Regions from separate parts of the Bradyrhizobium genosp. A genome, predicted to be linked through region 3. Evidence: predicted binding sites of a transcription regulator. Region 3 holds the regulator's gene; each other region holds the start of a gene.
What was found. The regulator LexA, encoded in region 3, represses DNA repair genes until DNA is damaged. The targets are predictions, from matches to a motif close to TGTTCNNNNTGTGTTCNG.

Region 1 (10,517 bases), 3.1 Mb from region 3:
GCGCCAGTCGCACCGCTGCTGAGCTTGTTTTTGCTTTCAGAGCCTGAGCCGGAGGGCAAAGGATGCATTGCATCACAGCACGGTCCACGCTAGAGCAGCCGTAAATTTTAGAGGTAGACACATGCCATATGCCTACAAGCTGAACGAAGACGTTCGGCACCAGCCCCAAGGTCCACAAGGACGTGCCGCAACTGATCCACCAATGATTTACACCATCGTTCAACAGATGCCCGTCGAGGCAGATGGGCGTCTTAGATACCGCATCAAGTGCAAGTCGGAGAATATCGAACGGGTGGTTACGGAAGATCAGCTTTCATATTCTCAGTGATCTAGCGCGCTTGGTGACGGTAGGAGTCAGTCGTGCTGAATGATCGAGAAAATATCCTGAGCGCGCTTCGCGAAAAGCCACTCAAAGTCTACGAAGTCATGAGACGCGCTAATGTCGTGAACGAGGAAGCTTGCCAATCCCTCCTTTTGAAAATGCGGGACGAAGGCCTGGTGAAATTCGATATTCACAAAGGGCGATGGCGCATCGGATGATTCGTGAAGTTGCGGCGACCGCCCACCTGCGACGATGGAAAGAATCATTTTAATCCTTGTCTCGGCCACCATCAGCTCTTTACCGTCCGGGGTCCTGATCGTCAGTTGCACCTGTTCGGCGCGGCCGCCTCCAGCAATCGTTGCCGAAATGCGATTTCCATTTTTCGGATCGGCTTTCACGACATCGTCAAACAGTGTGGCGTCGCCGCGTTTCAAAGTTGCGCGCAACGGGGTGGCCGGTTCGAGACTGAACAACTGAAGAGTCACGCCCGACCCCTCGGCCGAGAGATTGATCAGAATGTTCTCATTCGCATGCGTTACGTTGCTCATGCCGACAGTCGGACTGTAGGTTTCCGGGATCGAAACCTCGCCCAGGGCGGGAAGGTCAGCGCTATGGAAGAATTGGTCTGACACCCCCGCCCACAATTCGATGTACGGCCGCCACTCGTTCGGCTCCTGGCGGGCATCGGTTTCATGAGTGAACGAGGGAACCCCCCAGGTCCACATTTTCAAGCCCGGCGTGATGGTATTGTCCGCGATGCGAATAATTCCTTCTTCATTGTCATGGTTGATCACGCCCCAGAAATTGCCGCCCTGCATATCGGGTGCCGCGTAGGCGATGCCCATCGTCGGCCAGTTCTTGAAGTAGCGCAGGTTTTCGAAACGACGTTTGCCCATGCCCGCGCTCGCGTCGCCCTCTGCCAGATTGGTCGATCAGCCGGGCGTGCTGTAAGTTCGGATCGGCGCGATGATTTCGGCGCCGGCAGTCGTTTTAGGGCGTTTCGGCTCCGATCCCGGAGCGAGTGTCGTGCACGTCCAGTACTCGTATTGGATTTGGTTTTGAGCAAAATGAGAAGGTCGGCCCCACAGCGCCTGCGGTGATCCCAACCACGAGAGGAGCGTGGCGGCCGTTGGTGAGGCCAAAGCGACAGCAATGCAAGTGTCAGTGGCCACCCCGATTTTGCGTGCTTGGCCAGCGCTTCAGGATGTGGGTGACGCATACAACACTCTACTCGGAAATTCAGGCGGGAAGAGAAAAAGAAGGTGGCCTCCTGTTTCTAAAAAGTAGCTGAGGCAGCGCCTTTATCGCCGCCCGTCTCTCGAGGAGAGGTCTATCTTTTCACCGGGCTGGACAGCCCGGTGAAAAAAGGATCCAGCCCCTCACCTTGAATCTGGAAGAACTAGCCTGTGGTGCCGATTTCCTGCGTAAATGCCGCCTGATAGAGCTCCTCAATCCTTGAGACCTCATCTGTGGTCAATTGTGAGAATTCGTTTTCGCGCGCACGCTTGGAGAGGTGTCCTCCGTTCTGTCGCAAGAATCCAAGAAGATTGTTAAGCGTGCGCTCCGGCATATCAATCATCTTTTCGATACCGGCGCGGAAGGTATCGAAACTGCGCAAAAATCGCGTTTCCTTCGGAAGATCCTGCTCGATAGTCGTTTGCACACATTCGTACAGAAACTCGGCGTGAGGCGTAGCGTCAAAGAAGCTGTAAAAATCACGAGTGTCGTTCAGGACCTTGACGTTACCCTGTGGGCTCGGCTCCCATGCAACGCACGGAAGTAGCCTGTGCGAATAGGTTTCCAACACCTTCTTGTATTCGCCAATCTTGTCGAGAATGGCTGCTGAAACCGGAAAGTGGATTCCGGCGGGATTGAATCCGCGCCGCGCCAGAACATGGTGCATCAAATATCGATGAATGCGGCCATTGCCGTCCTCGAACGGATGGATGTAGACAAATCCGAAGGCCAACACGGCGGCCGCGAGCACTGGATCGAGCTCATTTTCCGCTGCTTGATCAAACGCGATCAGCCCCTGCATGAGGGAGGGGATATCTTCGTGACGCGCGCTGATGTGATCCGGAATAGGTCTCTGCGTCTCGCGGTCGTGCTCGCCGACAAAACCACCCTCGTTACGAAAGCCCAGCTTTACGAACCGTTCATCGCCGATCACGATCCGCTGCAGGCGCAAAAACTCCGCTTCATCGAGCGGCGCCCGGCCCGCTTCACCTATGACCCTGCCCCATCGCTGGATGCGGTCCTGAGGCGGTCTCTCGCCTTCGATGACATAGCTCGACCTTGAGTCCTTCAGGAGAAGGAAGGCCGCAGTGCGGGCGAGCAGATCTTTCGGAACCTGACTCACCACAACGCGAGCCTGCTCCTTGAGGTCTCGTGCAATGAATTCTGTCAGCGCTGTCGTCTTGAAGACGAGCGGACAGAATTCCGGCGTTCCTGGCAGATTGTTGCGGACGCGATGGCGCGCCGAATTCTGGCCAGAGCTCGCGTATTGAAGTTCGGTATCGACCGCGTCGACGTAAGAGATCTTGTCCGCTGCAGGCAGATCGAGTTCGCGCTTCAACAGCCACTCGTAGAGAAACCAGATCCGGCGCGTGTACAGCCCAGTCGGCTTCTGCTTCACAATTTCCCCAATCTCGTTTTCCTTCACGGCCAGGAAAAGCCGCTTCAGGATTGCAAGGTCGAGTCCCTCGTTCTTGAGAGCGAACGTGAGATGTCCCTCAAGGGTCGCGTCCGGGGCATGGCGCGGCGTATAAACGCGCCATCCCCCTTGCTCGATGATGCGATGCTTTGTTCCGATAGCGAAAAGCAGGCGTGGCGTGGGGACAGACAGATCATAAGCATCGATCAATGCTGCGTAGCCAGCGGGGGTCGCAGCTTCCGGCAGCCTGCGATCATGAAAAACGCTCACAGGGTCTGAAAACTGCATTGTCATAGGCTGGTCCCTGAAAAACCTTCTCGGTCGCGTGAATTTGGTTCGCCACTTGGGCCTTCCGGTTGCAACAACATTTTATGTCACGAAAAACGCTCTCTGCAAGCAAGATACACGAAAAAGCTTCACATTATCCTTCGCAGGCTTTTCCGAAGGGAGCCAGATGCCGAGTTCCCCGATCACTCATCCTTCAAAGGGAAATTCCGAAAGGGGAATTCCAATGGAAGCGCCAAACAAAACGCAGGATTAATTCATCAAATGCATCGTATTGGGTCTGGACCCATGCTGTCATTGCCTATGTTCTCTTTTTGTTCTAGGATGCTTTTATGGCCTTCCTCTCGGAGCAGGAACTCGAAAGCCTGCGCATTGATCAGAGCGTCTTCCATATCGTCGGCCCAGGAGAGGAACACTTTCAACTACTGACAGCCTTCGACGCCGGCCGACATGCGCCTTTCTTTCTAGGGCGCGTCCGATCGGTCAACAGCGGAAACCGCTATGAATTTCTGGAGGATGCCCCTGTGCAGGCACAACTTGCACGGATCAGCCGCGACAAGAGCTCCTTCCAGGAGGAGAGCGAGAAGCTGGCGACTGCATTCAACGGAGCTCATGGTGGCAGCACCGCGGTCGGAGCTTTCCTTATCTTCTCATTGTCCTGTTCGAGCGGCCGGCTGTTTGCACTTCTGAAGTTCGAGGACGAAAAGGTTCTCAGCTATGACTACGATGTCAGTCGCGGTCGATCCGGGAAGCCTAAGCCGACCTTCGGCGAAATCGAGCGTACTTTTGTCCAGAACCGCAACGCCTTGCAGAAGGCCGCGCTCATCAAGCTGCGCAAAGAGGGGGACGAAATCTGCGTTGTCGACCGCCAGAATCCGCAGCGGCCTGCCGCGTATTTCGAGCAGTTCCTGCTCGTGCGACGGCAACGGACGGAGGAAGAGCTGACGAAGGCGATTATTGACGTCACTCGCAACGTTGCACAAAAGCACAAAGACATACTTCCGCAAGATGCCATGAAAAATCTGGCGCAACGCCTCTATGATGCAAGCCAGTCAGGTGGATCCGTCGACGGCGAAAATGCTGAAAGTTGGCTGAAGAGCATCTTCGGTCCGCTGCCGGACGACAGCCCAGTGGTGACGGACTTTAAGGCAAGGCTGAAGCGCGAAGGAATGGCGGGCGAGTCGTTTGTGCTCCAAAAGAATGCGATTGCGGCGCCTAGGAACCGCCGCGTCGAGACAGCGAGCGGCGTCAAACTGACATTCCCTGTCAGCCTGACGTCTTCAGTCGTCTCGGTCGATCGCGACAAGGGCGAGATCATCATCAAGGACATGATCACACTCGATGACTTCGAGCTCAACACAACTGGTCGAGCGCGTTCGTGAGCTAGTCGCGAACGGAGCCACAGCGGACGAACGTGCCGGCGCCCTTATGTTGCGAGGGCGGCTGCCGACTGCCTCTGCGCAGGCGGCTTGGCTCGGATTTTCGGACGATGTCCCACCGCCTTTCTTGTCATTGCAAGTCTACAATCCAGCCGTCGGCGGCGATCTCGTCGCGGGTGATATCTTCGACTCGGCGCGCGAGGTGGTGATCACGCTTGAAAAACCAGCTGCCAGCGGATGTGCCTTCTTTATCTTCCAATCCGGCATCCCCGCCTATTTGACGCAACGGGCTGTTCTCCCGCGCCTAGCGATTGCCGAGTTCAATTCCACTCAGTCATTTCGCTCGCGAGGACTAGAGGTCGTCTCATGGGATTTGACCCAGTCGATCCGACCTCCAGAATCCCTGCCTGAACCAATCGATCCGACTCGTTATGTTCGTGACTTCGTGCCGGATCGTGAAGTGGCTACCGATCTAAATCCGTGGATACTCTTGGCCGCGCCAGCAGTTTCATCGCCGGTATACCAAGCTTGGGAAGTTGTTGCTGCGCGCAGATTGTTGGGAGGTCTGGTCTCTCGCGCCTGGCTCGAGGATGGAAACGTTTGGCTGCAGGCGGCGGCCACCCCTCCGATCTATCGCATCAGGGCCGATGATCCTGGGCTGCCCGTTGCCCGTTCTTGGCTCACTGAAGCCGCGAACTGGGTTTTCCTTTCGGGGACGGACATCGAGGCTCGTCATCTCCTCTTTGCTGGCGAGCTGGCTCGGGCGAGCCGCCCACAGCAAGATATCGCCACGAACTTGGAGCAAGCCTTAGAGGCTGCCAAAGCTGCGTACGAAGCGCACGTCCAATCATCGAGTCGAGAAACCCTGAAGGCGCTTGCTGATCTCCGCAAGACCGTCATTGACGAGACTCAAAAGGTGGCACAGCGAGCCCAGGATCTTGCATCAACGCTCTGGCGCGACCTGGCCATCTCGGCAGCGCCTTTCATATTGAAGATCCTAGGCGACGCGACCAAGACGCCCAGTCCTCTCATCTCCTCCCTGTTCTATTTTTTTGCCGCCATCTTCATAGGCTTGTCCTTCTTGCTGCAATGGCGCATCAACAGTGCGTTTTTCGCAAGTCAGACCTATTCCCGGCGAAGCTGGCTGCAAAGTCTTTACAGTTACATCTCGGTTCGCGAGCGGGAAGAAATCGCTGAAGCGCCGATCGAGCAGGCAATGAAGAACTACCGGGAAACGCGCTGCGTTTTGTTTGTTGTCTACGCCCTGTTGATCGGAGCTCTCGTTGCTGCAGGCGTGCACACACTGCATGATGTAACGCCCTCACTTTCAAACGGCGCCACAGGCGTGGCGCCGAGCCCAGCACCAATTCCGCCACCTCGGCCTAAGCCGCCGTAGGATACCAGGAACGAGAGGAAATCCGGGTCGCTCTGCACCGTCTCTTGATCTGACCACCTCTGAGATCAGATTTTCCGTTGCAGGTGGGATGGCTATCTTGCCGCTGCAGACTGTCCGATCTAGCTCGCGGAGAGAACGGACCGCCCCCTCAACGGCGACGCCCTAGCAGACTGATTGTGTATTCAAGGCGCTTCCTGAATACATCAGCTGGTCTGGGCGAACTGATGTCGAATCCCGCATTTTGGAAGGCGTCGAGCACGCCATGAATCTTCGAATTGAAAAAACGCTCCTCTCGCATGGAGATCAGCGTGACGCACTCGAGCTCATCCGAGATCTGTTGAACCGACGAGAAACAGAAATCCTGATTAGGGCCGCTATACTGATCGGTGTTGTCGACGACCACCATGACGCCTTTACCCTGCTCTTTCCAGTGAAGCAGAGCGTCGCGACCAAGATAGCCGGCGCGCGCTCGAATTCTACGAGATCGCTGCGCGGCACCATCTGTCGGCCGAGTTTGCGCGCGGGCACATCGCAGCCTGATCGACCGTGCGCGAATTTCGTCTCGCGGCATTGGACGAGATCGCGGCCGCTGCTTCGCGTGTGACCATTTCGAGCCGCAGCAGCGACGAAGATATTCAACGACCCGTCGGCAACATCACCGTCGTCGTCATGGTAGCTATATGGTAGCTACAAGGGATTGAAAAGCTGCGGGGATTTTGCCAACCGTTTGATTTAGTTGGTACAGTTGGGTGGGCTCGAACCACCGACCTCCTGTTCCACAGACAGGCGCTCTAACCAACTGAGCTACAACTGCATCCTTGCGAGCCGCCTCGGGGGCACCTTGAAAAGGCCGGTCACCGTGGGGCTGGACGGGGCGGAAACTAGGTGCAACGGCCGTTTTTGGCAAGGCCGCAAAACCCGATAATCGCCGTCTTAAGCAACGTAATTTCCAAGACAAAACCCGGGCCGCGGGGCCCGGGTTTCTTAATCAATTCAAAGCCGATCCGTTCAGGCGGCGGGCGGCGCGAACTTCGCGGCGCTGGCCTTGATCGGCTCGGCGGTCTCGGCGGCGACGCGCTGGGTGAGCTCGGCGAGCTCCTTGGCCTGGGCCTGGAAGGTCTCGAGCTGGGTCTTGGCGTGGCCGGTCCAGAGCTGGAAGGCATCGGTCGGCGATTTGGTGCCGAGCAGCTCGTGGGCGAAGTCCAGCTGGGCCGTGGTGTTGGCCTTCATGAACTCCATCAGCTTGGCGGTGTACTCGCTGGCGCCCTTGCTGGCCGAGGCGAACACGGCCTCGACGGTGCCATTGTGGGTTTCGGCGGCGTCCTTGAATTTGGCGTAGTTCTCGCGGGCCTGCGACACGCCCTTTTCGGCGAACGCACGCATCTGCTCGGGGACCTCGAACGGAATGATCGAGGCAGAAAACGGATCAGTCGCACCTGTCATGGTTGTCCCTCACGATAAAAGTAAAATGGAGTGAGCCTTCTGGCGCGCCCGCCGACCCGATCGGGGCCATTTCTTCTTGCGAATTGGCGGGTACGAAAGACTGGAAACGCAAAACAAACGAGATGGCTCGTCCAGCGCCCAGTACTATTCCTGCCTAACATGTCAACATTGTGCAGCGCAACGCGGGTCCGGGGGTGCGTTGCGAAATTTAATCTCCGTGAGGATGAGGTTCCCGGAGTGGGGAACCGGGGGTTGAGGGGGCGACACACTATCCGTTCCCTCCACCCTTGCGGGGGAGGGAACGCACCGTCGTTGAGGCGCGCGTCGGGGCTCATGCCATCAGGCTTCAATGCTTCGCCTTGGTCGCATCCATCGCGGCGCGGTGGACGATTTGGCCCATTTCGCTGGCCTGATCGGCCAGGGCCTTCATCTGGGCCTGGACGTACTCGCCGTGCAGCCGCATCACCTCGGAGAGGTCCTTGGCGTGCACCAGCGACTGGGCGTAGTTCAGCGAGGCCTGCACATTGGCCTCGGCAAAGGACAGCGCCTTGGTGCTGAGATCCCTGGCGCCGCTGCGCATGGTCGCGCCGTGCTCCTCCACCGAGCCGGCGGCGGCCTGGGCGTTGGCGAGAAGCTTTTCGAAGGCCTCGCGGGCTTGCTTGAAGCTCGATTCCGCCATGTTGCGCATCTCCGGCGGGAGCTCGAAATGTGCCTGGTCGGTCATGGCTACTCCTCTTTCCTTGCCTGTCATGTCTTGCTGGTTTTGCCGGCCGTTTCGGCCGTTCCGCCCCGCCCGGGCCGAGGGTAACCGGCGACGGTATTGCCGGTATGACGCCGGCCCTGCGCGAATCCTGCGGATGCAACCCAGCTGCGGCTTGCGGGTTCAGCCACATTAAGGTTATCGCGGCTTTAGGACGCGCTCGTTAAGGTCGGGCCGTGGACCTGCCCGCGGCCACGGGCGATACTAACCCTTTCTTAAGGCTGCCATTCCCGGCAGCTTCCAACGTGACGCGTGACAGCGAGATTTAAAGCCGGTCGGATGACGAGTTCGGATTTCCAGTTGCGAGGCGTCGGCGATCCCAGGCTGTCCGTGCATGCGACCTCTCCGCTGCCGGCGTGGCTCTGGTCGCTCGATGGCAGCCGCGTGCTGTGGGCCAATGCGGTCGGCGCAAAATTCTTCGGCGCGGCCAATGCGGCAGCTCTCGCCCAGAAGACATTCGGACCCGCCGACGGCCATCGCCGCCAGGTCACCCGGCTCGCCCGCCAGCTGCCGGCGAACGGCGCGGTCAGGCTGGAGCGGCTGCGCGGTTTTGGCGCCGCACTCGGCACGCTGATGACCTGCGGCTGCGCGCGGCTCTCCTTTACCGATGGCCGCGAAGCCGTGCTCGTCACCGCGATGGATGCGGGCGCGCGCACCATGCCGCTGGTGGAGCGGCTGCTTCGGCTGGTCGACGGCGCGACGGTGCCGATGGCGGCGTTCGCACCCGACGGCCTGTTCATCGGCGCGAGCGAGGCGGCCCGCCCCTTGAGTGGCTTTCGCAATCTTGGCGAGGCCGGCCTCGAACAGGCGCGCAGCGATGCGCTCACGCGAGGCCGCGTCGAATTGCCGATCGGCATCGGCAAGATGGTGCTGCAACGGGTCGGCACCGGTGCCGATGTCGGTCTGGTCGCGCTGATCGAGCCTGCGGCTACGCAGGCTGTGCCTGCCGCTGAAAGTACGCCGGTTGCTGCGGCTAAAGTGGCGCCTGACGTGACGCTGGCCCCTGCTCCGCCAGCGCCGGTCGAGCCCGCGCCGCGGGCCGTCGAGACGCCGGCGAACGAACCCGCCGCCGGGATCGACCTGTTCGATGCCTTTGCCGACTTGGACGAGACGCCGGCGCCGGCCGAAACGGCCGCCGCTGCGCCTGAGCCGACCCCACACGAGGCGACCGAGATCGTCCCGATCCAGGACGCCGTGAAAGAAGCGGCCGGACAGCCTGTCCAGGAAACGATCGCGGACACAGCGCCGGAAACACCGGTTGAAAACCCGCCCATAGCCATCGTGCCGCCGCAACCCGCGCCGATCACGGCCATCATGGTCGAGCCGCCTGGACACGCGGAGACGCGGTCCGCACATGCTGACACACCGCGCCAGCATCCGCTGCGTTTCCTGTGGCAGATGGATGCGGAGGGGCGGTTTGTGCTCGGCTCGGACGAGTTCATCCGCCTGATCGGTGCGCACACCGCGGCCGCTTTCGGCCGGCCCTGGCGCGAGATCGCCGACGAGTTTGCGCTCGATCCCGAGGGGCGCGTCGCGCAGGCACTGGCGAGCCACGACACCTGGGCCGGCATCACCGTGAACTGGCCGGCCGATGGCGGCGAGCATCTGCCGGTCGAGTTGGCTGGGCTTCCGGTCTACGACCGCGAGCGCAACTTTGCGGGCTTCAAGGGCTTTGGCGTCTGCCGCGATCTCGACGGCCTCAACCGGCTCGATGCGCTCCGCCGCTACGAGCTGTTTGCCGAGCCGCGCACCGCGCAGCGCCATTCAGCCGATGTGGTCGAGCCTGATCCCGAACCGGAGGCCAAGGTCGAGGCGGAGGCGCCGCCTCCGCCGGTCGTCGAGCCGCCGCCTCCCGAGCCTGAGCCCACAATTGAGCCTGCCGCCGAACTGCCCGCACCCATCACCGAAGCGAATTCACACCCAACCGATCCGGAAACGCCAGTGGAAACGCCTCCGAATGTCGTGCCGTTCCGCGCCCCCGGTGATCAGAGATCAGCCGGTGATCTGAGATCGCCGACGCTGACGCCGGTCGAGAACAGCGCGTTCAACGAGCTCGCGCGGCAATTGTCCGAGCGGCTCGAACGCCAGCGCGAGTCGATTGCCTCCGCTGCGGCCGAGCCGCCGGCAGACGAGATCACGCAGGAAGCACCGACGCCGGAGCAGCCCGTGATATCAGAGCCTGGGGCGCCGCCGGCGGCAGCCGAATGGCTGAGCGAGCCCGCCGCGCCGCCCGCGCACGGCCACAGCACGCGCGACCGCGCGCTGCTCGATCTGGTGCC
Region 2 (10,517 bases), 110 kb from region 3:
CGAGCCCGCAGCGCAAGCCGCCGGCCGGGTCGAGGGCGGCGGCGCGCCTTCGAACCGGATGTCGCGCCCCGCCGACAGATGCTCTATCCAGAAGAGATTGGCGCCGGACATACGGGCGATTGGGAGATTTTCGTAATGGATAGATGGGTCGAGCTTGCGGTATCCTGGGTGCCATTCCTGGTGCTGATCGCCCTGTGGTTCTGGTTTTCGCGGCGGCACGGAATGCAGGCACGCGGATCGTCCGGCACGACCATGATTGAACTCTACGAGCAGCAGGTCGCCGAGACCCGTCGGATGAACGGATTCCTGGAGCGGATCGCGCTGTCATTGGAGAAGCACGAGGCGTCCGCCGGCAGCTAGGCTGGGGTTGAATCCCTGACGCCGCTCAGCAAGGCCGGTGCGATGTCGCCGATGCGCTCGAACACGAGGTCGGGGCCGCGCGCTCGCAGCGCGGCCGGCGCCGCATAGCCCCAACTGACCGCTCCACACGCGATACCCACCGCGCGCGCCGCTTCGATATCGCGAATCTCGTCGCCGATCGCGATCACACGGTCGGCGTCCACGCCTGCGCGCCGGATAGCGCGGCGGAATTTCGCGGGCTTGCCGAACAACGAGGCAGCGCAGTCGAAATGCGAGAACAGTGCGGCGGCTTCGCCGAGCTTTTGCCGCGCATTGACCTCGCTGTCCGACGTCACCAGCGCGAGCTGCACGCCGTTCTCGGCCAGCGTCCGCAACATCGCTTCGGCGCCCGCAAACAGCGAAATCTCCGCCGCCGCGTCTCCCTTCAGCCGCCGCGCATGCCGCGCAATCGCCGGCAGCTTCCACACGGGCACCTCGAGTCGGCTGAGGATCTCGCGCGTCGAGGCATGCCGCAGCCCCTCGACATCCTCATCCCGCACGTGGCGAAAGCCAAAGCGATCAGCGACATCGTTGATGGTGCGCAGGAACCAGGGGAAGCTGTCGACCAGCGTACCGTCGAGGTCGAAGATGGCGAGGAGGTAGGGCATGGAGGAGAGTGGGCACCGCGGGCGATACGCTGACAGATGCAGTCGGAGATGCTATGTTACCTGCGAAGAGGTGGCAGATGTCGGAGCTACTGGCAAGGATTACGGTCGACCCGCAGCGAATGCATGGACGCCCGTGCATTCGCGACCTGCGCATCACGGTTGCCGACGTCCTGGGACTGTTGTCCGCGGGGCAGTCGCGCGAGAGCATTCTCGAAGATTATCCGTACCTGGAAGAGACCGATATCGACGCGGTGCTCGCCTATGCTGCCCGTCAGGTCGACCATCCGATCATAGCGGCGAAATAGCTTGCTTTACCTGATCGATGCCCAGCTGCCACCAGCACTCGCGGAAGCTATGCGTCGAGCCGGATACGATGCGACCCATGTCGCCGAGGTCGGGATGGCGAATGCGACCGATGGGACGATCTGGAGCGAGGCTATTTCTCGATCAGCCGTTCTCGTCACCAAGGATCGTGATTTCTCTCTGCTGCGCGCCGCAAAGCGTCAGGGACCGATTGTGCTTTGGGTCCGGGTCGGCAATATCGACAATCGGGCGCTGATCCGCCAGTTTCTGGGCGTCATGCCGCAAATTGTTGAAGCCGTCGCGCGGGGCGAGGCGGTTATTGAATTCGTGGGCAGTTAGCAGGACTCACCGCAGCTTGCGCACGTGAACATTGATGTCGAGATCGATGTTGCTGACGCAAGTCTGGGAGGTTCGATGCGAGCCACCCTCATGCCAGCGGCCATCGCGTGCCCGGGCGGCGCTGACATTGGCCAGCTTCAGGCATCGCCATTGCGGCAACGGTCCGCTGCTTTCGCCGGCAAATTGCCAGGCGAGCACGGCCTCCTCACCGCTTCTGTTGGTGCCGATGATATGCGGGCAAAGCTCGCGATGGCGGCCCTCGTAGACGCAGGTCACTTGCTGTTCGGCGAGGATGGCGTTGCGGAAGAGTGTATAGGCTCGGCCGGGCATCGTGGACACTCGCAGGTTTAGTCCCGAAAGTCCCACGGACGAGACCATCGAACCTTTATTCGGCCGCCTCGCTCGCCGCGCGCCCGCGCTTCGGCTTCCTTGCCTTCTTCAGCACCGGCTCCAGGAACTTGCCGGTATAGCTCCGCTGCGCCTTCACGATGTCTTCCGGCGGGCCCCAGGCGACGATCTCGCCGCCGCCGTCGCCGCCTTCGGGGCCGAGGTCGATGACCCAGTCTGCGGTCTTGATGACTTCGAGATTGTGCTCGATGACGACGACCGTGTTGCCCTGCGCGACCAGCTCGTGCAGCACCTCCAGGAGCTTCTTGACGTCGTGGAAGTGCAGGCCGGTGGTCGGCTCGTCCAGGATGTAGAGCGTGCGGCCGGTGGCGCGCTTGGACAGCTCCTTGGCCAGCTTGACGCGCTGGGCTTCACCGCCCGACAGGGTCGTGGCCTGCTGGCCGACATGGATATAGTCGAGGCCGACGCGGTGCAGGGTCTGGAAGGTCTCGCGCACGCGCGGCACCGCCTTGAAGAACTCGGCGGCTTCCTCGACGGTCATGTCGAGCACGTCGGCGATGCTCTTGCCCTTGAACAGGACCTCCAGCGTCTCGCGGTTGTAGCGCTTGCCCTTGCAGACGTCGCAGGTGACGTAGACGTCGGGCAGGAAGTGCATCTCGATCTTGATGACGCCGTCGCCCTGGCAGGCCTCGCAGCGGCCGCCCTTGACGTTGAAGGAGAAGCGGCCGGGCTCGTAGCCGCGCGCCTTGGCTTCGGGCAGGCCGGCGAACCACTCGCGGATCGGCGTGAAGGCGCCGGTATAGGTCGCGGGGTTGGAGCGCGGCGTGCGGCCGATTGGCGACTGGTCGATGTCGATGATCTTGTCGATATGCTCGAGACCCTCGATGCGGTCGTGCGGGGCGGCGCCTTCGCTGGCGTTGTTCAGCTTGCGCGCGATGGCCTTGTAGAGCGTGTCGATCAGGAGCGTCGACTTGCCGCCGCCCGACACGCCGGTGACCGCGGTGAACAGGCCGAGCGGAATCTCCGCCGTGACGTTCTTGAGGTTATTGCCGCGGGCGTTCACCACCTTGATGGTGCGGCGATGGTTCGGCGGACGCCGCTCCGGCACCTCGACCTCGAGCTCGCCGGTGAGATATTTGCCGGTGAGCGATTTCGGGTTGCGCATGATCTCGGCGGGCGTGCCTTCGGCGATGATGTTGCCGCCATGCATGCCGGCGCCGGGGCCGATGTCGAGCACGTGGTCGGCCAGCAGAATGGCGTCCTCGTCATGCTCGACCACGATCACGGTGTTGCCGAGGTCGCGAAGCCGCTTGAGGGTGTCGAGCAGGCGCGCGTTATCGCGCTGGTGCAGACCGATCGAAGGCTCGTCCAGCACGTAGAGCACGCCCGTCAGGCCCGAGCCGATCTGCGAGGCCAGGCGGATGCGCTGGCTCTCGCCGCCGGACAGCGTGCCGGAGGAGCGGGAGAGGGTGAGATAGTTGAGGCCGACGTCGAGCAGGAAGGTGAGGCGCTCACGGATTTCCTTGAGGATGCGCCCGGCAATCTCGTTCTGCTGCGCGTTCAGCGCCTCCGGTACGGTCTCGAACCACGCGCCGGCGTTCTTGACCGACAGCTCCGAGATCTCGCCGATATGCTTGCCGCCGATTTTGACGCAGAGCGCCTCGGGCTTCAGCCGGAAACCGTTGCAGGCGCCGCAGGGCACGTCGTGGAAATATTTCGCCAGCTCCTCGCGCGCCCACTCGCTCTCGGTTTCGCGGTAGCGGCGGTTGATGTTGGTGATGACGCCCTCGAACGGCTTCTTGGTGTCGTAGGAACGGACGCCGTCCTCGTAGGAGAACTTGATCTCGTCCTCGCCGGAGCCATGGAGGATCGCGTCTCTCGTCTTCTTCGGCAGATCCTTCCACTTGGTGGTCAGCGTGAACTTGTAGTGCTTGCCGAGCGCGGTCAGCGTCTGCGTGTAATAGGGCGACGACGATTTGGCCCAGGGCGCGATCGCGCCCTTGCCGATCGCGAGCTCCTTGTCGGGGATGACGAGGTCTTCGTCGACATGCTGCTCGACGCCGAGGCCGCCGCAGGCCGGGCACGCGCCATAGGGGTTGTTGAACGAGAACAGCCGCGGCTCGACCTCGGGGATGGTGAAGCCGGACACCGGACAGGCGAACTTTTCCGAGAACAGGATCCGCTCGGGGCCGCTCTTGTCATGGATTTTTGCGGTCTTCTTCTTCTCCTCGACAGGCGCAGCCGTCGCCGCCGCGTCGGCGAATTCGACCACGGCGAGGCCCTCGGCGAGCTTCAGCGCGGTCTCAAAACTTTCGGCGAGGCGCTGGCCGATGTCCGCGCGCACCACGATGCGGTCGACGACGACGTCGATGTCGTGCGGGAATTTCTTGTCGAGCGTCGGCGCTTCCGCAAGCTCATGGAAGGTGCCGTCGATCTTGACGCGCTGAAAGCCCTTCTTGAGCCATTCGGCGAGCTCCTTGCGATACTCGCCCTTGCGGCCGCGCACGACCGGCGCAAGCAGATAGAGGCGCGTGCCTTCGGGCAGCGCGAGCACGCGGTCGACCATCTGCGAGACGGTCTGGCTCTCGATCGGAAGTCCCGTGGCTGGCGAATAGGGCACGCCGACGCGCGCCCAGAGCAGGCGCATGTAGTCGTAGATCTCCGTCACCGTGCCGACGGTGGAGCGCGGGTTCTTCGACGTCGTCTTCTGCTCGATCGAGATTGCCGGCGAGAGGCCGTCGATCTGGTCGACATCGGGCTTCTGCATCATCTCCAGGAACTGGCGGGCATAGGCCGAGAGCGACTCGACATAGCGGCGCTGGCCTTCCGCGTAGATGGTGTCGAAGGCGAGCGAGGATTTGCCGGAGCCTGATAGCCCCGTGAACACCACGAGCTTGTCGCGGGGAATCTCGACGTCGATGTTCTTGAGGTTGTGCTCGCGCGCGCCGCGGATCGTAATTGCGCGCAGGCTCGAGCCCGCGTTCTGCTGTTGGCGCTTCGCCTTGATCACTTCATCCATCCGAGTTGCCCTCAAGGAATCCCAAAGGTGCGCGATCGCGCCAACGTACAAGGCGCGCTTCGCCCGGAACCGGGATCGGCGCCGATGGGGTTGTCGGCGAACGTAGGAAGAACGGAGACGGATTTCCAGAGGGACTTGCGAATCGTCAACGGATTGTTGGCGCGCTGGCGGGACTTGGCAGCAGGGGTCTTGGCAGCAGGTCTGGCAGCAGCTGCATCGTCCGGAACAAGCGAAGGGCCAGCGCGATGCCGGCCCTTCGTTCACCTTTGACTGCAGACCTTGGGGAATCCGCAGATGGGGAGGACCTTGGAGGGAGTCCTCTGGAGTTCGTAGCTGGCTCAGTATTTGGCGACGACCGGGCCGCCCCAGCGGTAGTTGACGCGGATCAGCCCGATATCGACATCCTGGCCAATCCGCTCGGTGCGTCCCGGCGGAACGAGGATGGCGCTGGCGAGATCGCCGCCGTGATGGCCGAGGAACAAATGGTCGTACTCACCGCCGACCGACCAGTTCTCCGCAAAGGCGTATTCCACGCCGAAGCCCGCGCTGTAGCCCCAGCGGGTCTGGCTGAGCGTGTTGGACACGACGCCGACGCCCGGAATGAACTCGTCGTATTTGTCGTGCGCGACAGCGGCGCCGGCCTTGCCGTAGAACAGCAGGCTGTTCACGGTGTAGCCGAGCTGGCCGGTGAACAGACCAAAGCTGTCGATACTGGTCCGGTTGTTCAGAGGCGCGTGCACCAGGCTGACATTGTTGCCTTTGAAGTCGGCCCAGTTGCCCTGGCCTTCCACGCCGAGAACCCAATGCGTCTTCTGCCAGCGATAGCCGAGCTGGGCACCGACCGTGCCGCCGCTGGCATTGTGGCAGCCTTCGCTGACGGCCGGATTGATCGGAACACCGCCGGCGGCAACAACGCTCCAGCAGGCATGGCCGAGACCGCCGCCGCCATTGATGCCGCCGTAGACGCCGGTCCATTCGAGGACGGAAGCCGGCACCACCGGCGCCTTATAGAGCGGGAGGTCCGCGGCACCGGCCGGCGCGGCTGCGCCGAGTGCGAACAAGCCGACCGCGGCCAGCGCCAACGTCTTCATGTCAGATCCCCAACTCGCCCAAGCAATTCGCGAGCGCCATCTGCGCGCCCTACGATTCCTTGACGGTTCGGCACGACGGACCGCGAAAACAAAAAGGCCGGCACAAGGCCGGCCTTTCGTAACGCGATGGCGTTGAGACGTAGCTCGGTAATTGACTTAGTACTTGGCGACGACCGGACCGTTGAAGTGATAGTTCACGCCGACCTGCACGGTGTGGAAGTTGACCGTGCCGGAAGCCACGGGAACGCCGATGCCACCGAAATAGGTCTGGCTGCTGAGGCTGCGATAGAGGTACTCGCCCTTGACCGACCACTGCGGCGCGAAGAACGCCTCGACGCCGGCGCCAACGGTCCAGCCGGAGTGCCACTTGCTGTCGGAGAGGGTCACGCCGAGCGTGCTGACGCTGATCTTGTTGTCTATCCAGGCGTAGCCGCCAGTGCCATAGAACAGGACGTTGTTGACGGCCCAGCCGATGCGGCCGCGCACGGTGCCGAGCGCGTCGGTCTTAGAGCTGGTGGTGACTGGAATACCGAGAACCGAAGCGGTCATCGAGGCGTTGACGTCAGCCCAGGAACCATCGGCCTCAATGCCGAACACGACGTTGCCGGTCTGCCAGTTGTAGCCGGCGGTGCCGCCGACGAAGCCACCCTTCATCTTCGGGTCACCAGAGGCGGCTTCCCAAGCGCCGCCGCCGACGATACCGAGGTAGAAGCCGGTCCAGTTGTAGACCGAAGCCACGGCCACCGGAGCCTTGGTGTAGGGGCGAGCCGCCAGATCGGCAGCCGAAGCGGCGCCAGTGACGGCGAGCAGACAGGCCGAAGCCAAGAAAATCTTCTTCATATTCAACAAATCCCAGTCCCAGTTTCTGTTTTTGTGCCTTCCGTGCGTTCAGAAGGACATCGGACGCTGTGGTCCAACTGATGACGTGCTTACACCATTGAAGCCGCAAGTTGTGTCTCCGGAAAGTCACAACGGACGCAAAATGTAACACTCGCTGACCTATGATTCCCATCGGGAACCCGCAACAAAAAGGCCGGCGCGAGGCCGGCCTTCGATTCTCGAATGAGTCCAGACGGATATCAGTATTTTGCGATAACGGGGCCGCCAAAGCGATAGTTCACGCGGATCAGGCCGATATCGACGTCCTGGCCGATGCGCTCAGAGCGTGTGGCGGCGCCGGCTGGGGCGATCAGGAAGTTGCCAGAACCGGTGAAGCCAAGGGTGCGGTTGCCGAGGAAGAGGTGATCGTACTCGAAGCCGACCGTCCAGTTCGGCGCGAATCCGATTTCGACGCCTGCGCCCACGGTACCGCCCCAACGGGTCTCATTGGCCCGGTCGAACTCAAGGCCGGTGACGACGTCGTAGCTCCGGTAGCGGTCACTCACGACCGCGCCGCCGCCCTTCACGTAGACCAGCACGTTGTTCCAGGCGTAACCGACCTGACCGGTGATCAAACCGAACGAATTGATCTTGGACCGATCGCGAAGGCCCGTGCCGATAAAGGTCGTGCTGACATTGTCGCCGGAGAAGTCAGCCCAGTTGCCCTGGCCTTCGAGACCGAAGACCCAATTGGCGGATTGCCAGCGATAACCGACCTGACCACCGACCGTGCCGCCGGTGGCGTTGTGACAACCCTCGCGGACCAAAACGCCGGTTACGGGAGTGACAAAGTCCCAGCATTTGTGGGTCGATCCGCCGCCGCCGTTGATGCCGATGTAGAAGCCGCTCCAGTCGTAGATGGTGGCGATCATCGGCGCAGGCGCCTTGGTGTAAGGACGGGCGGCAAGATCCGCCGCGCTCGCGGGAGCGGACAGGCCAAACGCAACGATACCAATTGTGCTGAATAGAACTTTCTTCATTGCAGTCTCCCCAGTGTCGTCCGCTTCAGAAGTCCCCCGAGGCGGTCAATCAGGCGCGACGCCCATAAGAATTAAATTCCGAGGTCATCGTAGCCTCACTTGGACGTAAAGTCCGTCTCCGGAATGCAACACTCGCGGGCTAACTCGCATGCCTTAACTTGATGAATGTTAAGCGCTTTTCTCTAGATCGGACTGGCCCCGTCAGGTTCCTATTCATCGTAGCGTGAAGAGTGGCACGCGCGACCGCTCGCAACCGCCGGCAGTTTGAATTTCGGCGGGAACAAATCTGGAACAAATGTTCGCCCGATGCTATATGTGGGGATAACCGAGGGCGTGGCAGGCTGATCAGTGCTCGTAAGCGTATAGGGTCGGCCCAACAGGCAGCGCGGGCGCGCCTTTTCGAAATTCAGTGGCATTTGGAGTGGAGAGCGGCGATGGCGGGAAGCGTCAACAAAGTCATTCTGGTTGGAAATCTCGGCAAGGATCCGGAAATCCGCCGCACCCAGGACGGGCGGCCGATCGCGAATCTGAGCATCGCCACCTCGGAGACCTGGCGTGACAAGAATAGCGGCGAGCGCAAGGAAAAGACTGAGTGGCATCGCGTCGTGATCTTCAATGAAGGTCTCTGCAAGGTCGCCGAGCAGTATCTGAAGAAGGGCGCCAAGGTTTACATCGAGGGCGCGCTCCAGACCCGCAAATGGACCGATCAGAGCGGCGTGGAGAAGTACTCCACCGAGGTCGTGCTCCAGGGCTTCAACTCGACGCTGACAATGCTCGACGGCCGCGGTGGTGGCGGGGGAGGCGGCAGCTTCGGCGACGAGCCGGGCGGCGATTTCGGCTCCTCCGGTCCCGTCAGCAGCGCGCCGCGCCGTGTCGTGGCCGCGGGCACCGGTGGCCGCAACAACGACATGGACGACGACATCCCGTTCTGAGCCGGGGCGGGCGCTCAGTCGGGACTTTGCCGTGCTCGCGTAAAGCGGCAGGACTCCTTACCAATTGACTGGTGAAGCTCGGTTTTTCCGGGCTGGCATCATGTGCTGCCTCAAGCCTTTGACGAGTCGCGATGTGAATGGTATTAACTTTATGTTAATCCCATTCACATGGTCGGTTCCGACCAGAGGACGCCTCACATGAGCCTCGCGCCACTGCTTGACGCCGCTCCCGAGATCCCGTTGCACGCCTTCGCGGCGATGGCGGCTTTCGTGCTCGGCCTTGTCCAGTTCGCCGCGCCAAAGGGCACGCTGCCGCACCGTACGATTGGCTGGATCTGGGTGGCGCTAATGGGCGTGGTGGCGGCCTCGTCATTCTGGATCCACCAGATCCGGCTGGTCGGGCCGTTCAGCCCGATCCACCTCCTGTCGATCTTCACGCTGGTGATGCTGCCGCTGGCGGTGTGGCGGGCGCACACGCATCGCGTGACCGATCACCGTCGCATCATGATCTTGCTCTTCACCGGTGCCTTGGTGGTGGCGGGACTGTTCACGCTGGTGCCCGGGTGCATCATGCACCAGGTGTTTTTCGGGGCATAACGGGCGTTCCGGGTGGCTCGTTCCGGTGCTGTTGACGACGGTGGCGAGAAGCGCGTAAGTCTCTGGAAAAACAAACGGAAAAACCGCTTCCCAAGGGCTTGCAAGGGTGGTTATCAGGGCCCCGATGCGCTATATGATTCCCAGATAAAATTTCACCGGATTCCCCTTTGGCCGACGACGACAACAAGAAGCCCGGCGACGAGCCGGAGCGCTCGGATATTCGCCCCGTCTCCATCTTCGAGGAGATGAAGAAGTCGTATCTCGACTACGCCATGAGCGTGATCGTGGCGCGCGCGCTGCCTGATGCCCGCGACGGTCTGAAGCCGGTACATCGCCGCATCCTGTACTCGATGAACGAGCAGGGGCACACGCCCGACAAGAAGTACGTCAAATCCGCCCGCGTGGTCGGCGACGTCATCGGTAAGTATCACCCGCACGGCGACCAGTCGATCTACGACGCCATGGTCCGCATGGCGCAGGACTTCTCGATGCGCGTGCCGCTGATCGACGGCCAGGGCAATTTCGGCTCGGTCGACGGCGATCCCCCGGCCGCCTATCGTTACACCGAAGCGCGCCTGACCAAGGCGGCGCTGGCGCTGCTGGCCGATATCGACAAGGATACCGTCGACTTCCAGCCGAACTACGACAACAACGAGACCGAGCCGTCGGTTCTTCCGGCCAAGTTCCCGAACCTTCTGGTCAACGGCGCGGGCGGCATCGCCGTCGGCATGGCGACCAACATCCCGCCGCATAATCTCGGTGAGGTCATCGATGCCTGCGTCGCGTTGATCGACAACCCCGCGCTGACCATCGACGAACTCATCAATATCGTGCCGGGACCGGATTTCCCGACCGGCGGCGTCATTCTCGGACGGGCGGGCATCCGCGCCGCCTATCACCTCGGCCGCGGCTCGATCGTCATGCGCGGCAAGGTCGCGATCGAGACCATCCGCAAGGAGCGCGAGGCGATCATCATCACCGAGATTCCCTACCAGGTGAACAAGGCGACGATGGTCGAGCGC
Region 3 (10,517 bases):
ACCGATGATCGTGGCACGCTTATGGTCATGCAGCGCGCCAGCCACGATCTCCGAGGCCGAAGCCGAGCCGCCATTGACCAGAACCACCAGCGGCTTGCCCTTGGTGAGATCGCCGCCATGCGCAGTGAAGCGCTGGGTCTCTTCCGGATTGCGGCCGCGGGTCGAGACGACTTCGCCGCGTTGCAGGAACGCGCTCGACACCGACACGGCCTGGTCGAGCAAGCCGCCCGGATTGTTGCGCAGGTCCATCACATAGCCGACGAGCTTTTCCTGCGGGATATCCTTGGAGATCGAGGCGATCGCCTTCTTCAGACCGTCGGTGGTCTGCTCGTTGAACGAGGTGACGCGGATGTAGCCGATGTCGCCGTTTTCGACGTGGAAGCGCACCGGGCGGACGTGGATGATCTCGCGCTTGATTGCGACATCGAGCGGGGCGTCGGCGCCCTTGCGCACGATGGTGAGCTTGGTCTGGGTGTCGACCGGGCCCTTCATCTTGTTGACGGCCTGCTCGAGCGTCATGCCCTGCACGCCCTCGCCGTCGATCTTGCTGATGAGGTCGCCGGACATGAGGCCAGCCTTCGACGCCGGCGTGTCATCGATCGGCGAGACGACCTTGACCAAGCCCTCCTCCATCGTGACCTCGATGCCGAGCCCGCCGAATTCACCGGAGGTGGTCTCCTGCATCTCGGTCCAGGCCTTGTCGTTCATGTAGCGCGAATGCGGATCGAGCGAGGTCACCATGCCGGTGATCGCGCCTTCGATCAGCTTGGAATTGTCGGGCTTCTCGACATAGCTCGCCTTCACCCGCTCGAAGACCTCTCCGAACAAATTGAGCTGGGAATAGGCATCATCCGCGCCCGCCGCCGCCCGAGCCGCCCATAGTCCGCCCTGCGGACCGGATACGAGGAGGGTCAGGCATGCTCCGGTGAGCGCGCCCAGGGGGAACAGCAGGGTTTTCCGCATGGAATGGTTGGCCTTTTCGCTGGGGACGGGACGCCACGCAAATGGCGATCCAGCCCGGTTCTCACAATACCATTCAGGTTTCTTCAAGGCCGGGCTGCCACGCCCGCGGATATACCGCAAAAATCCCTTCGCCTGGCCTAAACTTTTGGCAACGTTCCGAGACCTCCGAGACCATTGCCCGCCAAGCGGGAATCGATCGGTCGAACCACGCTTCGCAGCTATGCGATTTTAGGATGGTTTTGGAGGGCCGGACGAGATACCCGATGACATAAGGCTTCAAATTCTCGGGAGGATAACAATGAACGAAGCACTCCGGCCGGACCGGAACGTCGAGCTCGGCGCCAGCAACGAGCCGTTCCAAAACCTGCACGAATTCATCCGGAAAGCGCGTTCCAACCTCAACCAGAACGCCTGGGATTACATCGTCGGTGCCGCCGAGACCGAAACCACGATGCGCCGCAACCGCATGGCCTTGGACGAGATTGCTTTCCGCCCGCGTGTGCTGCGTGACGTGCGCCAGGTCTCCGGCTCGGTTGAGCAGTTCGGCCGCAAGATGCGCTTGCCCGTGGTGCTCGCCCCCGTCGGCGCGCTGGAAATCTTCGATCCGCATGGAGCAGCCAGCGTCGCGCGCGCGGCCGGCACCTTCGGCGCCTCACACATGTTGAGCTCGGTGTCCGAGCCCGGCCTGGAGAAGACCGCCGAAGCCGCCCCCGATGCGCTGCGCATGTACCAGCTTTATGTCCGCGGCGATGACGCGTTCGTTGCCGACATCGTCAGCCGCGCCGAGAAGGCCAATTGTGCCGCCTTCTGCCTGACCGTCGATACCGCCCATTACAGCCGTCGTGAGCGTGACATCGCCAAGCGCTACGTTCGCGAAAGCCGCCTGCGCGCCACTGGCGGCGATTTTCAGAAGGGGCTGGAGTGGCGGACCGTGAAGATGGTCAAGGACAAGTTCAGGATACCGCTGATCCTCAAGGGCATCGCCACCGCCGAGGACGCGCAGATCGCGGTCGATCACGGGGTCGAGTGGATCTACGTCTCCAATCACGGCGGCCGCCAGCTCGATCACGGCCGCGGCGCCATGCATGTGTTGCCGGAGATCGTTGACGCCGTGAAGGGCCGCGCCAAGATCATGGTCGATGGCGGGATCTGCCGCGGCACGGACATCGTCAAGGCGATCGCGGCGGGCGCCGACCTCGTCGGCATCGGCCGGCTGCAATGCTGGGCCCTGGCGGCGGCCGGCGAGACCGGCGTGACGCGGATGCTCGAGCTGCTCGAGGACGAGGTGCTGCGCTGCCTCGGCCTGCTGGGCGCCACCTCGTTCGCCGAGGTCGACAAATCCTGCTTGCACCAGGCCACTGCGACCAATGCGCCGAGTGTGTTCAGCGCATTCCCGCTGTTCGACCATGAGCCCTATCGATACTGACGAGAACAGGACGCAATGACATCGCTCTCTCCCGGCAGCGCGGACGCGCTTCTGTTCGATCTCGGGCGCGTGGTGCTCGACATCGATTTCTCCAAGGCGATCGCCTGCTGGGCGGGACATGCAGGCCTCAAGCCCGAAGCCATCGTGACGCGCTATGAGCGTGACAGCGAGGCTTACCGGCTGCACGAGGTCGGCAAGATCAGCGACCAGGACTATTTCCAGTCGCTGCGCGCATCGCTTGGCATCGGAATTTCGGATGCGCAATTCCTGGAGGGGTGGAACGCGATCTTCGCCGGCGAGATGCCTCACATCGCGGAATTGCTGCCGCGCGCGGCGAAGCAGATGCCGCTCTATGCCTTCTCCAACACCAACCGACCGCATGTCGACCATTTCTCGAAAGAATATGCCGATCTGCTCAGCCATTTCCGCGAGCTGTATCTCTCCTCCAGCATCGGCCTGCGCAAACCTGATGCGGAAGCCTTCGACCATGTCGTCGCCGCGATGGGGGTGCCCGCGAACCGGATCGTGTTCTTCGATGACCTCGCCGAGAACGTCGAAGGCGCCCGCGCCCGCGGGCTGATGACGGTGCATGTCACCTCGCCCCGCGACGTCGGCATCGCATTGAAGGCGCTGGGGATCTGACCGCCGATTCCGGAACAATTACACCCGGAAATGAGGAACCAAAACACTTTGTGCATTTTTGTACAGAGTTCCGGGAACGGAATGCCCGCCTCCGGACTCTTAGAGTCCGTTGGGACTTCTACGAACGGACGTGTCATCGTGTTGGGCAAAACCTACCTCACCAAGCAGGCCTCCCTGCTGGTCAAATTCGCCAGGACTACCTCGGATTCCGAGCTGTCCGCCAAGCTGATGAGCAAGGCGGCTGATCTGAAATCTCAGGCCGATCCGATGCCCGACAAGGATCAGGGCCCCAAGGCGCCTGATGTCGCCGAAGACAGAAACTCGGCAAGGGGAAATCCGATAGACCCGTCGTGATGCTCGGCCCGGCGCCTCGGCGAAACTGCTTGCGCGAGCGCTGCGGTCTCACCCGCGCCGAAGCTCTCTTCGCCCTCGATATCGTCAAGGGCGGTGACCGCAGGGACGCCGCCGGGCGGCTCAGCGTCACCGACGGAACCGCGCGCAGCCACCTGTCGAAGATTTTTGATGAGACCGGCGTGAGCCGGCAGGCCGAGCTGGCGCGGTTGTTGTGGCAGAAATAGCTGGCCTCAGCGCCCTCTTATCCATTTTGCCTCGGCGCGCGCGCTCGGCTAGAACGCTTGCTGCAACCTGATCCTTGTGTTGCCCAAGCAGGAGCTTTCACCCGTGGCCCTGATGCCGGTCTCCGATGCGCTTGCTGCCGTGCTCGCGGGTGCGGAGCCGCTACCTGAGGAATCGGTCGCGCTCGACGAGGCCTTCCATCGCGTGCTCGCGCGCGACGTCGCTTCGCGGCGCACACAGCCGCCGCAGGCGATGTCGGCGATGGATGGCTATGCCGTGCGCGCGGCCGATGCGGCCAAGATTGATACGCAGCTCAACGTCATCGGCGAGGTCGCCGCCGGCCGTCCGTTTGCAGGAACTGTCGGCGCCGGCGAAGCCGTACGGATCTTCACCGGTGGCGTCGTTCCCGACGGCGCCGATGCGGTCGTGATCCAGGAGGACACCGTCGCCGATGGCAAGCGCATCGCGATCAAGGAGGCAGCCGTCACCGGGCGGCACATCCGCCCGGCCGGCATCGACTTCTCCGAGGGTGACGTGCTGCTGCGCAAGGGCGCCCGGCTGACCGAGCGCGACCTCGCGCTCGCCGCCGGCATGAATCACCCGCAGCTTGCGGTCCGCCGCCGTCCAAAGGTCGCGATTCTCGCTACCGGCGACGAGTTGGTGATGCCGGGCACCACGCCCGGCCATGGCCAGATCGTTTATTCCAACGGCTACGCCCTGCACGCGCTCGCCCGCAGCGAGGGTGCTGACACCATCGACCTCGGAGTTGCCACCGACACGCTTGCCGCCACCACCGCCGGCATCCGCCGCGCGCGCGACTCCGGCGCCGACATCCTGATTACGACGGGCGGTGCCTCGGTCGGCGACCACGATCTGGTGCAACAGGCGCTCCGCGACGAAGGCACCTCGATGGCGTTCTGGAAGATCGCGATGCGGCCGGGCAAGCCGATGATGAACGGGCAGCTCGGGGCGATGCGCGTGATCGGCCTGCCCGGCAATCCCGTGTCATCCTACGTTTGCGGCTTCCTGTTCATGGTGCCGCTGATTCGCGCGTTGTCGGGCCGTTCCGTGGTTCATCATCGACGCGAACGCGCCGTGCTCGGCCGCGACGTCGGCGCCAATGACCAGCGCGAGGATTATCTGCGCGCCCGCCTCGATGTGCGTGATGACGGCACGCTGATCGCCCTTCCCGTCAATCACCAGGACTCCTCGCTGCTTGCGAATCTCGCTGCGGCACAGGCACTTCTCGTGCGCACACCGTTCGCACCGAAGGCCGAAGCGGGAGCGCCCTGCGAGGTGCTGCGACTGCCCGTCTGAGCGCATCGTTCGCAACCGTTCCGCGAACTTTGTCGCGTTCACGGTAAATTAAGCAGTTGCGGAACATGTATCGAACATATAGTGTCCGTTCATGATTTGTTTCGAGCGTGGAGCGGCTTATTGCTGAATTCAGCGGTCTCGGAATCGAACGACATCAACCGGGGGACTTTGGTCGAGATGTTAACGCGCAAACAATACGAGCTCCTGCGGTTCATCAGCGAGCGCCTGAAGGAAAGCGGCGTGCCGCCCTCCTTCGACGAGATGAAGGACGCGCTCGATCTGCGCTCGAAATCGGGCATCCATCGCCTGATCACGGCGCTCGAAGAGCGCGGCTTCATCCGCCGCCTGCCCAACCGCGCCCGCGCGATCGAGGTGATCAAGCTGCCCGAACTTCAGGCCGCCGCCGGCACCCGCCGCGGCTTCACGCCGAGCGTCATCGAAGGCAATCTCGGCAAGGTGCGCACGACCTCGAGCCCACTCGCCGAGGAGGGTGAGCGTCCCGTCGCAGTGCCCGTGATGGGCCGGATCGCGGCTGGTACGCCGATCGAGGCGTTGCAGACCCGCAGCCACACCATCAGCGTCCCGCCCGACATGCTCGGCTCGGGCGAGCACTACGCGCTCGAAGTGCGTGGCGACTCCATGGTGGAGGCCGGCATTCTCGACGGCGACATGGCGCTGATCCAGCGCAACGAGAGCGCCGACACCGGCGACATCGTGGTCGCCCTGATCGACGACGAAGAAGCGACGTTGAAGCGTTTCCGTCGCCGCGGCGCCTCGATTGCGCTCGAGCCGGCGAATGCTGCCTATGAGGTCCGTATCCTGCCGCCCAACCGGGTCAAGATCCAGGGCAAGCTGATCGGGCTGTACCGGAAGTACTGAGCGCGTCGCAATCGACGACCGCCATCAACGATAGGAGCGGACGATTGTCCGCTCCGGCTGGATAGTCTTTCTGGTTTTGCACAGATTATCCGGCCCCCTCTTCAGCCCTACATCCTCGGCACGCCACAACGAAGCACGCATCGCTTCGCCGGCCTTTGAGAGACCGAGGAGACCACCATGCGCAAAATCGCATTGAGCACTATAGCAACGGCGCTGATCGCAGCATCAGCGTCGCAAGGCTTCGCTGCACAAAAGCAGCACCACGCCCGCAAAGCGTCGCAGGCAACGAGCGAGCAATTCCGCGATGCCCGCAACGCCGTCACGCAGCCGACACAGCCGGCCTGGCAGTATTCGGGCTGGTCAGCGCCCGCAGGCCGTTGACCGAACGGCTCTCCAAATGCACAGGAGCAGGCTTTGTTCCTCGCATATTTGAAAAAGATATTGTGATGGTGGCTTGCGGATCCAAGCCGCAGATTTGCCCACAACCAAGCAGACGCTTGCTAACTTCCACTCTGATAGAGGCCTGCGCCTCAGAAGGGGCGCGGTGCTCTATCCTGATTGAGGAGCACCCGATGTGTGACTATAGCCTGCATGCCGTCGCGACGCGTCCCGCAGAGGTTGGCGAGACGATCGTCACGACAACGTTCCGCGGCACCTCGACGCGCGGCTTCGCCTCCGAGGCCGACATGTCCGTTGCAGTCTGCCTGCTGCCGGGAACGGAGCTCGCCTTCGCCGACAACGTCCGCTACGACAATCGCTGGATCTGGACGCGCACCGTCAACTCGCGCGTCGGCAAGTTCGGCAAGGTCGATCCGCACATTCCCGATCGTCATCACGACGCGATCGAATTTCCCGACGGCAAATACGTCCTGGTGACGCAGCTCGTCGAAGGTCAGCGTGCAACCGTGCTGCAGCTGCCCGTGACCCAGCCGCTTGGCGAGCGCGAGCACAAGCCGCAGGTCATCGCCGACAGCCACTCGACGTCCCCGCGTCTGCCGATCGGCTAAAGGGTCGGTCTCAGTCCTCGGCCTGAAGATCGGCTTCCGACGGTGTTGCATCCCGGACGCGCGGAGTTGCGGACCGCGGCATGAGGGTCAGTTCGAAATCTCCATCGCCGGCCGCCGCCGGCGACCAGGGGCGGTTTGCGCCCCTCGCTTTCACCGACGCAATCGTAAAACCGTCGCCACGCTGCGTCAGCGCCAGCGCGCCTTGGCGCGCGAGACGCAGCCGATCGACCACCATCGCACCACAATCCGGTGGCGCGGGCCTTGCGGTCACCACCAGTGCCGCGCGGCTGCAATCGTCGCTCAGCGCGTCGATGCGTAGCGCCTGCGCAATCATCCGGCCGTCGGCGAGCGGCGTGACGCAACCGGACTCGTCGCACGACACGCCGTCACTGAATGAGGCGCTGGCGGGATCGCGCGGGTCCGCGTCCGCCGCGAGCCACTCCTTGATCAGGAAATTGTCCTTGTTGGTCCTCATCAGATGCAGCTGCCCGTCCCTGCCCCGCACTGCGACGCTCCGGCCGTCACCGGCGATAAGAATGTCGGGCTGCCGGACCGACAGACCCCAGACGGTTGCCGCCATGAGTACGAAGGCGCCCGACCAGCGCAGGGGCGTGCGCAGCAGGCCCATCAGGACCAGGCCGAGGCTCGCACCGATCAGCGGCGCAATGCCAAAGGCGCCGACATGGCCGATCGCGCCGGGCAACGCGGCGACCCAGCGTGACACCGCCACCATCCAGTCGATCCCGATTCCCATCAGCCACCAGAACACACTGTCGAGCCCGAACGGGGCCGCGAGCAATCCCAGCAGTCCAGCTGGCATCACCAGCGCCGACACCACCGGCATCGCGCCGAGATTGGCAAGCACGCCGTAGGGCGTCACGCGGTGGAAATGAAAGGCGGCATAGGGCGTGGTCGCAAACCCCGCGATCATCGAGGCCATGAACAACATCGCGATCTCGCGGCCGCCCCAGAGCGCGATGCGCGCGGTCGTCGAATGATCGGGCGAGGCAAACAGGTTCGGCATGCCGATTTGCACCAGCGCCACGAGCCCGAGCGTCGCCGCGAACGACATCTGGAAGCTCGGATGCACCAGCGCCTCAGGCGCGACCGCAAGCACGATCAACGCCGCCACCGCCAGCGTGCGGAATGTGATCGCGCGGCGATCGACCATCACCGCGATCAGCACCACGGCGGTCATGAAGAACGACCTTTGGGTCGCGACCTCCGCGCCCGAGAGCAGCAGATAGAACGCCGACGCGACCAGTGCCGCTGCGGCCGACCATTTCTTGATTGCGAAGCCGACCGCCAGCCCGGGGATCAGCGCCAGCAGCGCGCGAACCGCGAAGAAGACGACGCCGGCGACGACGGCCATATGGTAACCGGAGATCGACAGAACATGGCCGAGGCCGGAGATGAACATCGCGTCGTTGACGGGCGTGGTGATCGCATCGCGGCGGCCGGTCAAAAGCGCAGTCGCGATCGCGCGGTTGTCGCCATCGAGCGTGGCGCGGATGCGCGCGTCGATGGCATCGCGCAGGCCCTGCATGACCGCCGCATAGCGCAGCTGCAGGCCGCCGGCATCGGGCGGCGCGGTCGCACTGATTGCGCCCATCACAAAACCGGAGGCGCCGATACCCTGGAAGAACATGTCGCGCGAGAAATCGTAGCTGCCCGGCCGCAGCGGCGCGAGCGGCGGCATCAGCCGCGCCTTCAACTGGACGAAGCTGCCGACGTCCGGCGCCGTGCCCTTGCGCACGGAGAGGCGGACACGCTCGAGCTTCACGTCGCTGCGTTGCGCCTCCATCGCGGTGACGCGCAGCACGAAGCGATCGGTGCGTTCGCGGATGTCGCGGGTCTCGACGAAACCCGACAGCGACACCGAATAAAGCGGCTTTGCGAGCACATTGTGCGCGATGCGCGTCGTCTTCCACGTCGGCATGGCAAAACCGGCTGCCACCGCCGCGATCATGATCGCCGGCGCAAACCACCGGCTCCGCCGCAACAACACCGCCCCGAACGCCAGCGCCACCGCCATCGGGGCAACGACCCACAGCACCGGCTCATGATCGGCGGCAAAGTAGAGCGCGATGCCGCAGCCGAAGGCGATCGGTACCCAGGGAAACAGTCGCCCGGCGCCGGCTTCGGCCTTTGCCCATTCGCGCAGCGTCCCTAAGATCGCGGGCCAAACGCCAAAGCCCGCCGGCACAAAGCCGCCGGCAGGCGCGGCCCGGCCGGTCGTCGGCCAAGTCCCGGCGATACCCTGCGAGGCACGCTGTGGCCGGCCCGGCTCCGCCATTCCTTAGCAACCCTGCCTTAGCAACCCTGCGATACGCGACGGGTCCAGAGGCTACCGGAACGTGCAGGCGGCCGAATGGGGATTATATACTTGACACCACATCCCGCGGAATGTAGTTCCGAGCCTGCGGACGGTGCTTCGGTGCCGAACGCTGGCGCGCCCGAGATTGATCCCAACTATGCTGCCGCCCTTGTGACGGACGCTCTGGCAGTAGAGGAGCCAGAGCTTAGGCACGGCTACTATCCGCGCGCGCATCCGCTTGCGGTATTCGGCCGGACTGGTGGCATGGACATCGCTTTCGTTTTTGACCGGCAGTGGCGCCGGCTGCCCGATACTGCCTTCCATCATGCCGCGGTCGAGGTCGGCATAGAGTGCGGGAAATCTATCGAGGCCGAAGATTATGCCTCTGGGGCCGCGTTCTTTTTGACGGCTTTGAGACGATCGGGGTGGACCGTGGAGCCCCCGACTGAGCCCGATCCCATGATTTATAAGCCTCGCTCAGATACATGAAGCATTGGCGGACATAGGCGCAGAATTCGAGTTGTGCTTGGAGCAAGGGCAGATCCAAATACAAGGGATTTGCCATTAAGTTAGTAATCAATGCTGGTTGAGTAGCCAATTGCTCAAGGTTGACGAAGAAAAGCCCATCCAGCTGCGTCCAGCCCCATTGGCAATGGGCATATTGGTTGCGCGTCTTTCGGCACCAATTGAGATCGCTGATAGCTTCTTTTAGGTCCGCCTCTAGCCCGGCCTTTGCGTAATCCGGTAGAAGTAGCCTCTTCGCTTCCTTGACGCGGCGTTCCGCGTTCGTATCTTTGAAGAGGCTCCTGACAGGAGTATCGAGCTGATATTCTGCCCCGACAAGGCACGCCAAGAGGGTGGTTTCGAGTTCGCCGTATCCAACCAGGATTAGCCCGATAATTCTGCCCTCTTCGTTGGCTTGGTTTGGAATCTCAAAGCATGGCATCAACATCATGAATGACTCCAAATCGACAAAGGAAACGGGCCAATACGACGAAAAAGAAGCGCAAGAGCGTTTCGAGGCTGCGCTACGTGGCGCGCTGAAAACGCCTCATGAGCCGTTGAAGGAAAAGCCGAAGGTGAAGCCGAAGAAAAATGAATCACGTAGGGCCAAGAAAGAATAACTGTACACCTTTCGGCGGGCCGAATTCCTTGATGCTCTGAATAAGGCCTGCTTTCGCAGCTTCCTCAGCCGTGAACCATAGGTCTGCGAAACGATGCGTTTCTTTTTGCTTTTTTGTTAGGTTCAGATTTGACGCTGTGAAAATTGCTTCGGTTCTAGCATCATCTTTCAAGACACTTTGCGTCATGGCTTCAAGGCGATCTGACGTTGCTCCAATAGCCGGTGAGGTTGTCCTATGAATCATAAAAGTAGCGAGCGAACTGGAAA

Region 1: the regulator LexA is predicted to act here: its motif matches at 3,565-3,582, upstream of ACP2YP_RS06930 (nucleoid-associated protein).
Region 2: the regulator LexA is predicted to act here: its motif matches at 5,113-5,130, upstream of uvrA (excinuclease ABC subunit UvrA).

Annotation. Positions count from the first base shown of each region.
Region 1 is NZ_CP188196.1:1,493,989-1,504,505, reverse strand. Features, by position in the region: gene ACP2YP_RS06940 (hypothetical protein) at 355-1,218, opposite strand; gene ACP2YP_RS06935 (Fic family protein) at 1,722-3,269, opposite strand; gene ACP2YP_RS06930 (nucleoid-associated protein) at 3,593-4,642, shown strand; gene ACP2YP_RS06925 (hypothetical protein) at 4,767-6,035, shown strand; gene ACP2YP_RS06920 (hypothetical protein) at 6,184-6,606, opposite strand; tRNA gene ACP2YP_RS06915 (tRNA-His) at 6,773-6,849, opposite strand; gene ACP2YP_RS06910 (phasin) at 7,044-7,478, opposite strand; gene ACP2YP_RS06905 (phasin family protein) at 7,825-8,202, opposite strand; gene ACP2YP_RS06900 (PAS domain S-box protein) at 8,518-10,517, shown strand, end outside.
Region 2 is NZ_CP188196.1:4,520,033-4,530,549, reverse strand. Features, by position in the region: gene ACP2YP_RS21035 (hypothetical protein) at 136-360, shown strand; gene ACP2YP_RS21030 (HAD-IA family hydrolase) at 357-1,007, opposite strand; gene ACP2YP_RS21025 (DUF433 domain-containing protein) at 1,085-1,312, shown strand; gene ACP2YP_RS21020 (DUF5615 family PIN-like protein) at 1,314-1,649, shown strand; gene ACP2YP_RS21015 (hypothetical protein) at 1,656-1,979, opposite strand; gene uvrA (excinuclease ABC subunit UvrA) at 2,035-5,016, opposite strand; gene ACP2YP_RS21005 (outer membrane protein) at 5,355-6,107, opposite strand; gene ACP2YP_RS21000 (outer membrane protein) at 6,264-6,947, opposite strand; gene ACP2YP_RS20995 (outer membrane protein) at 7,187-7,966, opposite strand; gene ACP2YP_RS20990 (single-stranded DNA-binding protein) at 8,401-8,898, shown strand; gene ACP2YP_RS20985 (DUF2306 domain-containing protein) at 9,097-9,495, shown strand; gene gyrA (DNA gyrase subunit A) at 9,663-10,517, shown strand, end outside.
Region 3 is NZ_CP188196.1:4,629,921-4,640,437, forward strand. Features, by position in the region: gene ACP2YP_RS21500 (S41 family peptidase) at 1-963, opposite strand, end outside; gene ACP2YP_RS21505 (alpha-hydroxy acid oxidase) at 1,262-2,389, shown strand; gene ACP2YP_RS21510 (HAD family hydrolase) at 2,405-3,031, shown strand; gene ACP2YP_RS21515 (hypothetical protein) at 3,170-3,385, shown strand; gene ACP2YP_RS21520 (LuxR C-terminal-related transcriptional regulator) at 3,415-3,609, shown strand; gene glp (gephyrin-like molybdotransferase Glp) at 3,713-4,924, shown strand; gene lexA (transcriptional repressor LexA) at 5,102-5,803, shown strand; gene ACP2YP_RS21535 (hypothetical protein) at 5,981-6,184, shown strand; gene ACP2YP_RS21540 (hypothetical protein) at 6,376-6,810, shown strand; gene ACP2YP_RS21545 (ComEC/Rec2 family competence protein) at 6,821-9,106, opposite strand; gene ACP2YP_RS21550 (hypothetical protein) at 9,489-10,082, opposite strand; gene ACP2YP_RS21555 (hypothetical protein) at 10,081-10,251, shown strand; gene ACP2YP_RS21560 (ATP-dependent Clp protease proteolytic subunit) at 10,228-10,517, opposite strand, start outside.